DNA from 2 places in the Delftia sp. RIT313 genome. Region 1 is predicted to be linked to the other one. Evidence: predicted binding sites of a transcription regulator. Region 1 holds the regulator's gene; the other holds the start of a gene.
The links. The regulator LexA, encoded in region 1, represses DNA repair genes until DNA is damaged. The targets are predictions, from matches to a motif close to ACTGTATNNNNATACAGT.

Region 1 (5,090 bases):
GGTTATGATTCCTGCCCGCCTTGCCTCCAGCCGCCTGCCAGGCAAGCCCCTCGCAGACATTGCAGGCCTTCCCATGGTCGTGCGCGTGGCACAGCGTGCCGGCCTCAGCAGCGCCACGCGCTGCGTGGTCGCGGCCGATGACGAAAGCATCGTCGCCGCCTGCGCCGCGCACGGCGTTGCGGCCGTGCTCACCCGCAGCGACCACGCCAGCGGCAGCGACCGCCTGGCCGAGGCCTGCGAACTGCTGGGCCTGGATGGCGACGACATCGTCGTCAACGTCCAGGGCGACGAACCGTTGATCGCTCCCGACCTCATCGATGCCGTGGCCGCCCTGCTGCCGCAGCAGCCCTCGGCCAGCATGGGCACGGCGGCACATGCCATCGACAGCCTGGCCGACTTCACCAATCCGAACGTGGTCAAGGTCGTCTGCGATGCCCAGGGCATGGCCCACTATTTCAGCCGCGCCCCCATCCCCTTTGCGCGTGAACATGCAGGCCAGGCATGGTGGGAGACGGCATCTGCAGCTCCGGGCCACCCCGGCTTCGCACCACTGCGCCACATCGGCATCTACAGCTACCGTGCCGGCTTCCTGCGCAGCTTCCCGCAGCTTTCTCCCGCCCCTACCGAGGTGCTGGAGGCGCTGGAACAGTTGCGCGCGCTGTGGCACGGCCACCGCATCGCCGTCCACCTGACGCCCCATGCACCAGGCCCCGGCGTGGACACCCCCGAAGACCTGGAACGGGTGCGCGCCCGGTTGTCCGCCTGAATCCGATCCCGCATACGCCAATACAGATGCGCCAATGGCGATGCCCGGCATCGCCATTCACAACACAACTGCACATGCGGTTTTGTCGGACAGCAAAACGCAGTTTTTGGAGATTGCACAGGCGACAGTTTTGCCCTCTGCGTGTAAGCCAGTGTTAGCCCTGTGCGTGCTATCCTTGCCCGCGACAAAAATATGACGCATGGACTGTCCGCCCCGGTGGGCCGATCCGGCAGACAAGAATTTCTACTCTCCTCAAGGACTTCCATGAAACTGATTTTGTTGGGCGCACCCGGCGCCGGCAAAGGCACGCAAGCCGCTTTCATCTGCCAGAAGTACGGCATCCCCCAGATTTCCACCGGTGACATGCTGCGTGCCGCCGTCAAGGCCGGAACGCCCCTGGGCCAGCAGGCCAAGGCCGTGATGGACGCCGGCCAACTGGTCAGCGACGACCTGATCATCAATCTGGTCAAGGAACGCATCGCCCAGGCCGATTGCGCCAACGGCTTCCTGTTTGATGGATTTCCCCGCACCATTCCCCAGGCAGACGCCATGAAGGCCGCCGGCGTGAAGCTGGACTACGTGCTGGAGATCGACGTGCCCTTCGACGCCATCATCGAGCGCATGAGCGGCCGCCGTTCCCACCCCGCCTCGGGCCGCACCTACCACGTCAAGTTCAACCCGCCCAAGGTCGAAGGCCAGGACGACGTGACCGGCGAGCCGCTGGTGCAGCGCGAAGACGACAAGGAAGAAACCGTCAAGAAGCGCCTGGACGTCTACAGCAGCCAGACCCGCCCCCTGGTGGACTACTACCGCGCATGGGCCGAAAAGGAAGCCGCAGCGGCACCCAAGTACCGCGCCATCAGCGGCCTGGGCTCGGTCGAGGACATCACCCAACGCGCACTGGCTGCACTGGCTGAGTGATGCAGGCCATGTGCCGCAACGAAAAAAGCACCCGCCGGGTGCTTTTTTGTTGACCGCCAGCAACTGAAGAAATGCCGGCGTCATCGCCCGGCTCAATCGCGCGGCTGCGCTGCCAGCGCCAGCATCATCGCAATCCGAGCCTTTGCCACGGGCAGATGCGCCAGATCGGCCTCTGCCGGGTTGGTCCCAAGGCCGGAGGCCACGGGCAGGCCTTCGGCACAGCGCGTGCCTCGCCAGATCCAGACACCCCTGTCGCGGGCACACTGCAAGGCCGCTTCCATGCTTTCGTGAACCGTCGCATTGCCCGTGCCAGCCACGACGATGCCACGCACGCCTGCCGCCACCAGCGCATCCACGCCGCTGGCACGCGCCAAGGCGCCGCTGAACACCACCTCGACCCAGGGCAGCTCATCCAGCGCCAGCAGATCAGATGACATGGCCGCAGGCACCATGGCCCCCGTGGACGGCGCGGCGGGGGAGGACGGCGCATCGGGCACCAGCCAGCGCACACGCCCTTCCTCCACCAACGCCTGCGGCCCGCCTTCCACGGAGCGCATTGCCTGCAGCCGGTAGGGATGGACCTTCTGCACCTGGGCTGCCGCATGCACCTCGCCGCCTGCCACCACCCATACGCCGCTGCGCCCGCCGCTGGCAGCCACGGTCACGGCATCGCGCAGATTCTGCGGTCCGTCAGCCAACAGAGCCGTGGCCGGGCGCATGGCGCAGGTCAACACAATGGGCTTGGTGGCCGGCAGCAGGCTGTGCAGCAGCCAGGCCGTCTCTTCCAGCGTGTCCGTTCCATGCGTGATCACCACGGCGCGTGTGTCCGAATCCTCCAGTGCCTGCGTGCAGGCGCGCAGCAACGCGCGCCACACGGGCCAGTCCATATCCTTGCTGTCCACCTGCGCGATCTGCTGCGTCTGCACGGGTCCCAGCGCCTGCTGCTCCAGGTCCGGCACAGCCTCCAGCAGCGATTGCACCGTGATCTGCCCGGCCTTGTACCCCACGCCCTGCGACTGCGAATCCGCCCGGCCGGCGATGGTCCCGCCCGTGCCCAGAATCACCAACTTTGACTGCCCCACTTGCACCTCTTGGAAAACTGGTTAAAAATACAGATACTGTATAAATCATCAGATGGCCTCCCAGCCTGCCATCTGCCCTCAAGGACCGGACGCACGCCATGCTCGACCATCCCAAGCTCACCGCCCGCCAGCAACAGATCCTGGACCTGATCCAGGCCGCCATCTCCCGCACGGGCGCGCCTCCCACCCGCGCGGAAATCGCCAACACGCTGGGCTTCAAGTCCGCCAACGCTGCCGAGGAACACCTGCAGGCCCTGGCCCGCAAAGGTGTGATCGAACTGGTCAGCGGCACCTCGCGCGGCATTCGCCTGCGTACCGACACCGTGCGCAACATCAATGCCGCGCGCGGCACCAGCTTCGGACTGCCGCTGTCGGCCCTGGCGCCGCTGATGCTGCCCCTGGTGGGCCGCGTTGCGGCGGGCTCGCCCATTCTCGCGCAGGAACACATCGACCAAACCTATTCCGTCGAGCCCAGCCTGTTCCAGACGCGCCCCGACTATCTGCTGCGCGTGCGCGGCATGTCCATGCGCGACGCGGGCATCATGGACGGTGACCTGCTGGCCGTGCAGTCCGCACACGAAGCCCGCAACGGCCAGATCGTCGTGGCGCGCCTGGGTGATGAAGTCACCGTCAAGCGCCTGCGCCGCACCACGCAGGGCGTGGAACTTCTGCCGGAAAACCCCGATTACCCGGTGATCCGCGTCGCCCCCGAAGAGGCCTTTGCCATTGAAGGCCTGGCCGTGGGGCTGATCCGCAACAGCATGTCCATGTAAGCCGGACTGGCGGCCCTTCTTCGGCCGCCTCACCCCATTTCACGCACCGCCCAGGTGGTAGGCGCGAAGCCTTGGAGCTTCGCCCTGGGCGGAGCTTTGCCCGCAAACCGCAATCCTGCCTGTGTCCATGCCTCTTTGAAACACGCCAACAGGAGTCGTCACATGGGATTCGCTCTGCCAACACTGTCTTCTTTTTCCTTCCTGCGCCTGGCACATGGCATCCGCCTGACTGCGACCGCCATGGAGTCGGCCATGCCACTTGCACAAGCCCCTGCGTGCCAGCCATTACCTGCTGCAGCACCCGAGCCCGCCAACGTGATCTCTTTCAGCAAGGCACGCCGGCGCAGCCAGCAGCGCCGCGGCAAGGCCGCACGCGCTGCAGACCATGGAGATGCCCAGCTGATCCTGCCCTTGCTGCCGACGCAGCCCGCCCTGCAATCCGCACCTGAGCAGCCTTCAGGCCTGCGCATCATCCAGCGGTCGCCGCAGGAACAGCCGGAATGCCTGTTCATTTCCGGGCGCATGGCGGATGTCTGCGCTGCGCTGGAGCGCATGGAGGCGCATGGCGGACCGGCAGCCAACTGAGGCCCGATGCAAGGTGTGCGACACACCTTGCACGACACAAACCTGGGCGGCGCGGACCGCGTGCCGCACGAGGAATCGGCCTGCGCAAAGCTGGTGCAGGCTGGCGGCCACCACTGCCCTGTAGCGCACATGCAACAAGTGGACGCCCTCTTTGCGGGAGGGGCGCCGGCCTGAAAGATAATTGATAATCATTCTTATTATCTTTTGCAGCAGCGATTGCCACTGCGCCCGCCTCCTCCGCCCCAGCCTTCTCCGTGCACAGCCTCTACCAGAACCACCATCCCTGGCTGGAAAGCCTGCTGCGCAAACGCCTGGGAAACCGTGACGATGCCGCCGACCTGGCCCAGGACACCTTTGTGCGTCTGCTGCGCTCGCCCCTGCCGCAGCAGGACATCCGCGAACCCAGGCGCTACCTGGCCACCATCGCCCGGGGCCTGGTCGCCGACCTGTTTCGCCGCCGCACGCTGGAGCAGTCCTATCTGGACTATCTGGCCCAGTTGCCGCAATCGCTGGCGCCTTCGCCCGAAGAGCAGGCCATCGTCCAGCAGACCCTGCTGGATGTGGACCGCATGCTCCAGGGTCTTCCCCCCAAGGTTCGCGAAGCCTTCGTGCTGGCCCAGTTCGAGGAACTGAGCTACCCAGAGATCGCCCAGCGCCTGGGTGTATCGCTGCGCACCGTCAGCAACTACCTGACCCGGGCGATGGAGCATTGCTGCCTGGTCCTGGCATAGCCACATGGGCGAGAGACATCTGGAAGGCAACGACCGCCGCGCCCTGCATGAGGCCGCCGCCTGGCACGTGAAACTGCGCGGCGCCTCTGCCACAGCAGGCCTGCAACAGGACTGGCAAAAATGGCATGAGGCCGATCCCGCCCACCAGCGCGCCTGGCTGCGCGTGCAATCCGTCACCGCGCAACTGTCGCATCTGCCCGCCCCCCTGGCGCGCCAGGCGCTGGGCCGTCGC
Region 2 (5,090 bases), on a different contig from region 1:
GACAACTGGTATCGCTGGCCGGCCAGTAGCGGTTGCCCGTCCCCGTGAACGTTTCGCCGCCACAGTTGTTGCCGGGCGCGTTGTTCGTGATCTGGTTGCCGTGGAGTGTGCGGGGGCGGGTGAGCGTGAACGAGACGCCGGCACCCGAGCCCGGAAACGCCAGCGCGTTGCCGGTGACGGTGCTGTCGGTCATGGTGGTCGGCACCCCGCTGCGCAGGCCCCCGCCCAGCGTGCGGGCCGTGTTGCCGGACAGGCGGCTGCGCTCCACCGTCAGCGAGCCGCTGCCCGTGCTGTAGATGGCACCGCCCTGTCCCCCTGCCTGGTTGCCGCTGAACACACTGTCCACGATGGTCACCGTGCTGTCGCGGCTGTACAGTCCCCCGCCGTTGATGCCGGCCGTGCTGTCCTGCACCACGCTGCGCTCCAGGCGCAGGATGACGCCGCTGTCCAGGTAGATGCCGCCGCCGTCTTCACCGGCGGCGGTCTGCCCGCCGCGCAGTGTCAGCCCGCGCAGCGTGAGCTGGACACCGCTGCCCTGGGCCGACACCAGGCGGGAGGCATTGCCCCCATCGAGCGCCACCCGTTGGTCCCCGTCGATCGTGATGTCCGAGGTGGTGAAGTTGAGATCGATGGAATGGCCTGCCAATGCAATGGCGGTGAGGCTGCCTGCCGGAAAGACGGCCGGGTCGAACACGATGGTGTCCGCGCCATTGCCCGATATGCATGCGCCGTTGCCCCAACTGCCGTCATCCATCTGGGCACTGGTCAATGCCTCATTCAGGCTGCAGTCCGCTGCACCGGGCGTGTTGTCCGTGGTATTGACCACGATGGTCGCGGTCTGGCCATTGAGTGCCAGCAGGCTGCACAGCGCGCCAGGCACTGACAGAAGCCAGAGGCGTCGAAGGGGTCTGTGAAGAAAAGCGTGCACGGTTCCTCCCGTTGCGCTGCGTGTTCCGGGCAGACCCGCGCGCTGTTGTTGCGGACCGCGTGACCTTAGCTTTCTGCGAAGATCGTGAAAATGTGCCGACGGCACATCGCAGGCCTGAAAATGCGGCCTCAGCCGGCCCACCTATCGCCAGCACCTCGAGCACGCCATTGGATTCCGCGACATGACCCTGTCAACGCAGCAACTGGGGCAACTCAATCAGGCCATCCTCGCGGTGCACGGCGCGCCCGATCTGCACGCGCTGGCCACGCATTTGCTGCACGCGCTGCGCCTGGTGGTGCCGGGTGACATTCGGGTGGTGGATTTCTCCGGCATTGCAGAAGTCCGTGGCTACACGGCCTACGATCCGGTGCGGGCCATTTCCTCCGAAGTCAACGCTGCGGTGCACCGGTATCTGGCCGACAACCCCTTGTATCGGCAGCGCCAGACGCAGGCCGCCAGCATTTCAGACCTGCTGACTCGCGGGCAATGGCAGAGGACGGCGCTCTATGCCCAGGCCTACTCCCAGGTCGGCCAGCAGGACGGACTCGCACTGGACGTGGACCTGGGCCACGGCGCGATGCTGACCCTCAATGTCACACGCGCCTCGCGCGGCTACACCGCTGCGGAGCGCATGGCGCTGACCTTGCTGGGGCCGCATGCGCAGGCGCAGTGGCGGCGCCTGAGCCAGCAGCAGCGAATCAGCCAGGCGGCATGGCAGGCGCTCTCACCGGACTCGTCGGCTGCCGACGTGCTGAGCCCGCGCGAACGTGAAGTGCTGCAATGGGTCGCCAACGGCAACACCAACGCAGAAATCGCCACCATGCTGGAGTTGCGTACAGGCACGGTGAAGCGGCACCTGGAAAACATCTACCGCAAGCTGGGAGCCGCCAATCGGCAGGACGCCTTGTCGAGGATGCGCAGGCCGGATTTCTAGCGCGTGTCGCGCGCGCTTGTGCGAACCCGCGCGAGCGCCGTGCGCGGGGCCCAGCCATTCGAGAAGCAGGGAAACCGGCCCTACGGCAGGACGCTCAGGTAAGCAATGCCAAACCGCTGGGCCAGCGCGTGCAGGCGCCTGTCCCGCGACCACAGGCTTGCTCGACGTAAGCGGTGCAGCTACGTCCGGCACAGTTTTACCTACAGGTTTCGCGCCAGCACAATAAAAGTCCGCCCAAGCCATACGGCGGACTTCCTGAAATCCACTGTGCCGAGGCCTCATGTTTTGTTTTGCCAGTTGCTCTCCTGTCGGCTTCAACGCCGTCCTTCTCAGCGGCGGTACGTTGCCATTTCTGGTGTTCGACGGCATGTTGTTTCAACCATTGCAGTGAGGCAGCGCATGGAGCAGGAAGTGAGATGCGCGAACTGCAATCGAAAGCTCGCCATGGGCGTCTTTCAGCTACTGAACATCAAGTGCCCGCGTTGCGGCACGTTGAATTCCCTGAGGGTCCAAGCGAACCCCCCACCCGAGTGCCGCCGAGCGCCTTCGACTCCATCCATTGAATAGGAGGCCTCCATGGCTCAAGTTTCCAAGGTTCTCGTCTCGGATCAGTACATGCCGCCGGACAACATCCAGCAGTACAAAAGCACGACGGGTTTCCCTCTTGCTTACGATTCGCGGCATATCAATCCGCATGCGCTCGTGTTCGACAACACGGGGCGTCCTGCCAACTACAACCCTGCCAACAACCGCCACACCATCGTGATGGATGTGCGCTTCAGCGATGGCTATCTGGCCGCTTGCCACATGGGCATCATTGCCAGGCACAAAGGCTCATACAGTGTGGCGGGTGACAACCGTGGCGGTGCTGTCATTGCGGGCAATTGGGGCTATTCGCCAGGCAGCGTGGCGCTTGAGGAAATTGAGATCACCAACACCAAGGACAACGGTGACTCGCACCATCGTCCGTCCGCTCAATATCCGCGTGGTGCCATCGGCGAGGCCAAGCTCGAGGAACTGCGCTGGTATCGACTGGTGATCGAAAGCATTTCCAAGAACGGCAGCATCGGCCACGCAGTCCGGGCAACGGACAAGAGTACGGGCCAGACCGTATTCAGCCTGCCAACCTTCTGGTCGGATTACTCGGCCAACTATGACTCCCGTGACGCAGGCAAGGTGGTGTTGTTCAGCATCAGTGATCCAAACAAGCCTGCCGCCGGCTTTGTCTATACACGCCTGATCAGCTATTGGTCGGATGCTGACGAGGTGATAGCCAATCCGTAAGTGATCTGAGAGCGGGTCCCAGGGCAGCGTGTGGCCGTATCGCCGCCATGCCCTGGTCTTCCTGGCAGGGGGTGGTCAATACGCATGCTGCCATGCGTTGCGCATCGTGCGGCCTTTGGTGGAAAGCTAGTCTGTAGGCGAGGGCCAGCGACACGCAATCTCCTGGGAATCCGGCATATCGGTTGCCCTGCCGCCAAGTGCTGCGAGGCGTTTGGCTGCCTGCACCCTCACGAAAGTTCTGAGGACCTGTTGGAACAGATCTGCCTCGTCCATGCCTGGCTCCAACATCTTCAGGGCTTCTTCGTACAAGGCATCGTCGATCGTCACAGTGATCCGCATGGCGGGCCCTCTGTCATCAAAACAGATGCAATTCTGGGCTTGCGCCAGCCTGCAGACAAGCGCGCTTCCCTCCGAAGTGGTCACTCCTGTTTTGCTATGATGACTGTATAAAGATACAGTTTTCGAGCGGCCTGGCTGCCCGATCTGCCAGGCCCATGCTCCCTCCCCACCGCTTCTACTACCTGCACAACTTCCAGCGCGCGCTGGACTGGATTGGCCAGCGTTACGGCGATCTGCTGGACGCGCCCGAGCAGGCATTCCTCACCCGTTTCACGCAGCTGCCCCAGCCCTCGCAGGCGCTGATGGTGCGTTTGCTGATGCGGCGCGGGCCGTGGTTTCGGGCTGGCAAGCTGGTGTACGAAGAGATCCCCGGCATTGCCGAGGCAGCCGCGCCCTTGCTGGAGCTGGGCTGGCTGGACGCGGACCACCCCATGGCGCTGGAGGAGCTGTTTGCGCTGCACACCAAGCCCGAGCTGCTGCAGCTGTTCGCCGGCGCACCCGTTCACTCAGGCCTGCGCAAGGCCGAGCTTTTGCAGGCCCTGCAGCCTCTGCATGAGGCGCCCAGGCCCTATGCGCAATGGCAGCCCCAGGGCGTCGGAGCCGGCGAAGCCGCCTGGCGCGTGATGGTGGGCGCGCTGTGCGAGCGCTTTCGGCTGATGTTCTTCGGCAACCTCTACCAGGACTGGTCGGAATTCGTGCTGGCCGACCTGGGCGTGTTCCGCTACGAGGCCGTGGCCTTCGATTCGGCGTCGCGGGCCTTCCAGTCGCGTGCCAATGTCGATGGCTACCTGGCCCTGCAGGCCTGCCGCGCGGCGCTGGATGAGGGCGTGGAGATCGACGCGCTGCTGCAGCAGGTGGCCGGCTGCGCCAGCGGCAATGCCTGGCTGGAGCAGCGCCGCGCCAAGGTGCTGCTGCGCATAGGCCAGGCCTGCGAACGCATGCAGGACTGGGGGCGTGCCGAGCAGGCCTATGCGCAAAGCCGCTACCCCGGCGCCCGCCACCGGCGCATGCGTGTGTACGAGCGCATGGAGCGCTTTGCCGATGCCATGGCGCTGGCCCAGGCCGCCCAGGCCCAGCCCGAGAGCGACGAGGAACTGCAGCGCGTGGCGCGCATGCTGCCGCGCCTGCGCCGCAGCCTGGGGCAGGGCGCGCGCGGGCGTGCGGCGGCGCTGGCGCCCGTGGTGGCGCAGATGCGCATGGACGTGGAGCTGGAGCTGCCGGCGCGGCCCGCATCGGTCGAATACGTGCTGCGCGACCATTGGCACAGCGACTCCGCGCCGGTGTTCTATGTGGAGAACGCGCTCATCAACTCGCTGTTCGGCCTGCTGTGCTGGCCGGCCATCTTCGCGCCGCTGCCGGGCGCCTTCTTCCACCCCTTCCAGAGCGGCCCGGCCGACCTGTCCGCGCCCGACTTCGTGCAGCGCCGCGCAGCCTTGTTCGAGGAATGCCTGGCGCATCTGGACGATGGCAGCTGGCGCGAGGTCATCGTGCAGCGCCATGCCGACAAGCAGGGCCTGCAGTCGCCCTTCGTGTTCTGGGGCACGCTGAGCGCGCCGCTGCTGGCGCTGGCGCTGGACTGCATTCCAGCCGCCCACCTCAAGCTGT

Region 2: BW39_RS10900 (VRR-NUC domain-containing protein) is a predicted target of LexA. The motif match lies at 3,588-3,605, and genes of this name have one in related genera.

Annotation. Positions count from the first base shown of each region.
Region 1 covers NZ_JFYT01000035.1:255,621-260,710, reverse strand. Annotated here, with positions in the region: gene kdsB (3-deoxy-manno-octulosonate cytidylyltransferase) at 1-766, shown strand, start outside; gene adk (adenylate kinase) at 1,031-1,687, shown strand; gene BW39_RS08640 (asparaginase) at 1,780-2,769, opposite strand; gene lexA (transcriptional repressor LexA) at 2,868-3,542, shown strand; gene BW39_RS08630 (hypothetical protein) at 3,705-4,127, shown strand; gene BW39_RS31515 (hypothetical protein) at 4,155-4,301, shown strand; gene BW39_RS08625 (sigma-70 family RNA polymerase sigma factor) at 4,382-4,858, shown strand; gene BW39_RS08620 (FecR domain-containing protein) at 4,863-5,090, shown strand, end outside.
Region 2 covers NZ_JFYT01000040.1:74,419-79,508, forward strand. Annotated here, with positions in the region: gene BW39_RS10880 (Ig-like domain repeat protein) at 1-880, opposite strand, end outside; gene BW39_RS10885 (helix-turn-helix transcriptional regulator) at 1,110-1,862, shown strand; gene BW39_RS30270 (Com family DNA-binding transcriptional regulator) at 2,262-2,429, shown strand; gene BW39_RS10890 (hypothetical protein) at 2,439-3,146, shown strand; gene BW39_RS10900 (VRR-NUC domain-containing protein) at 3,641-5,090, shown strand, end outside.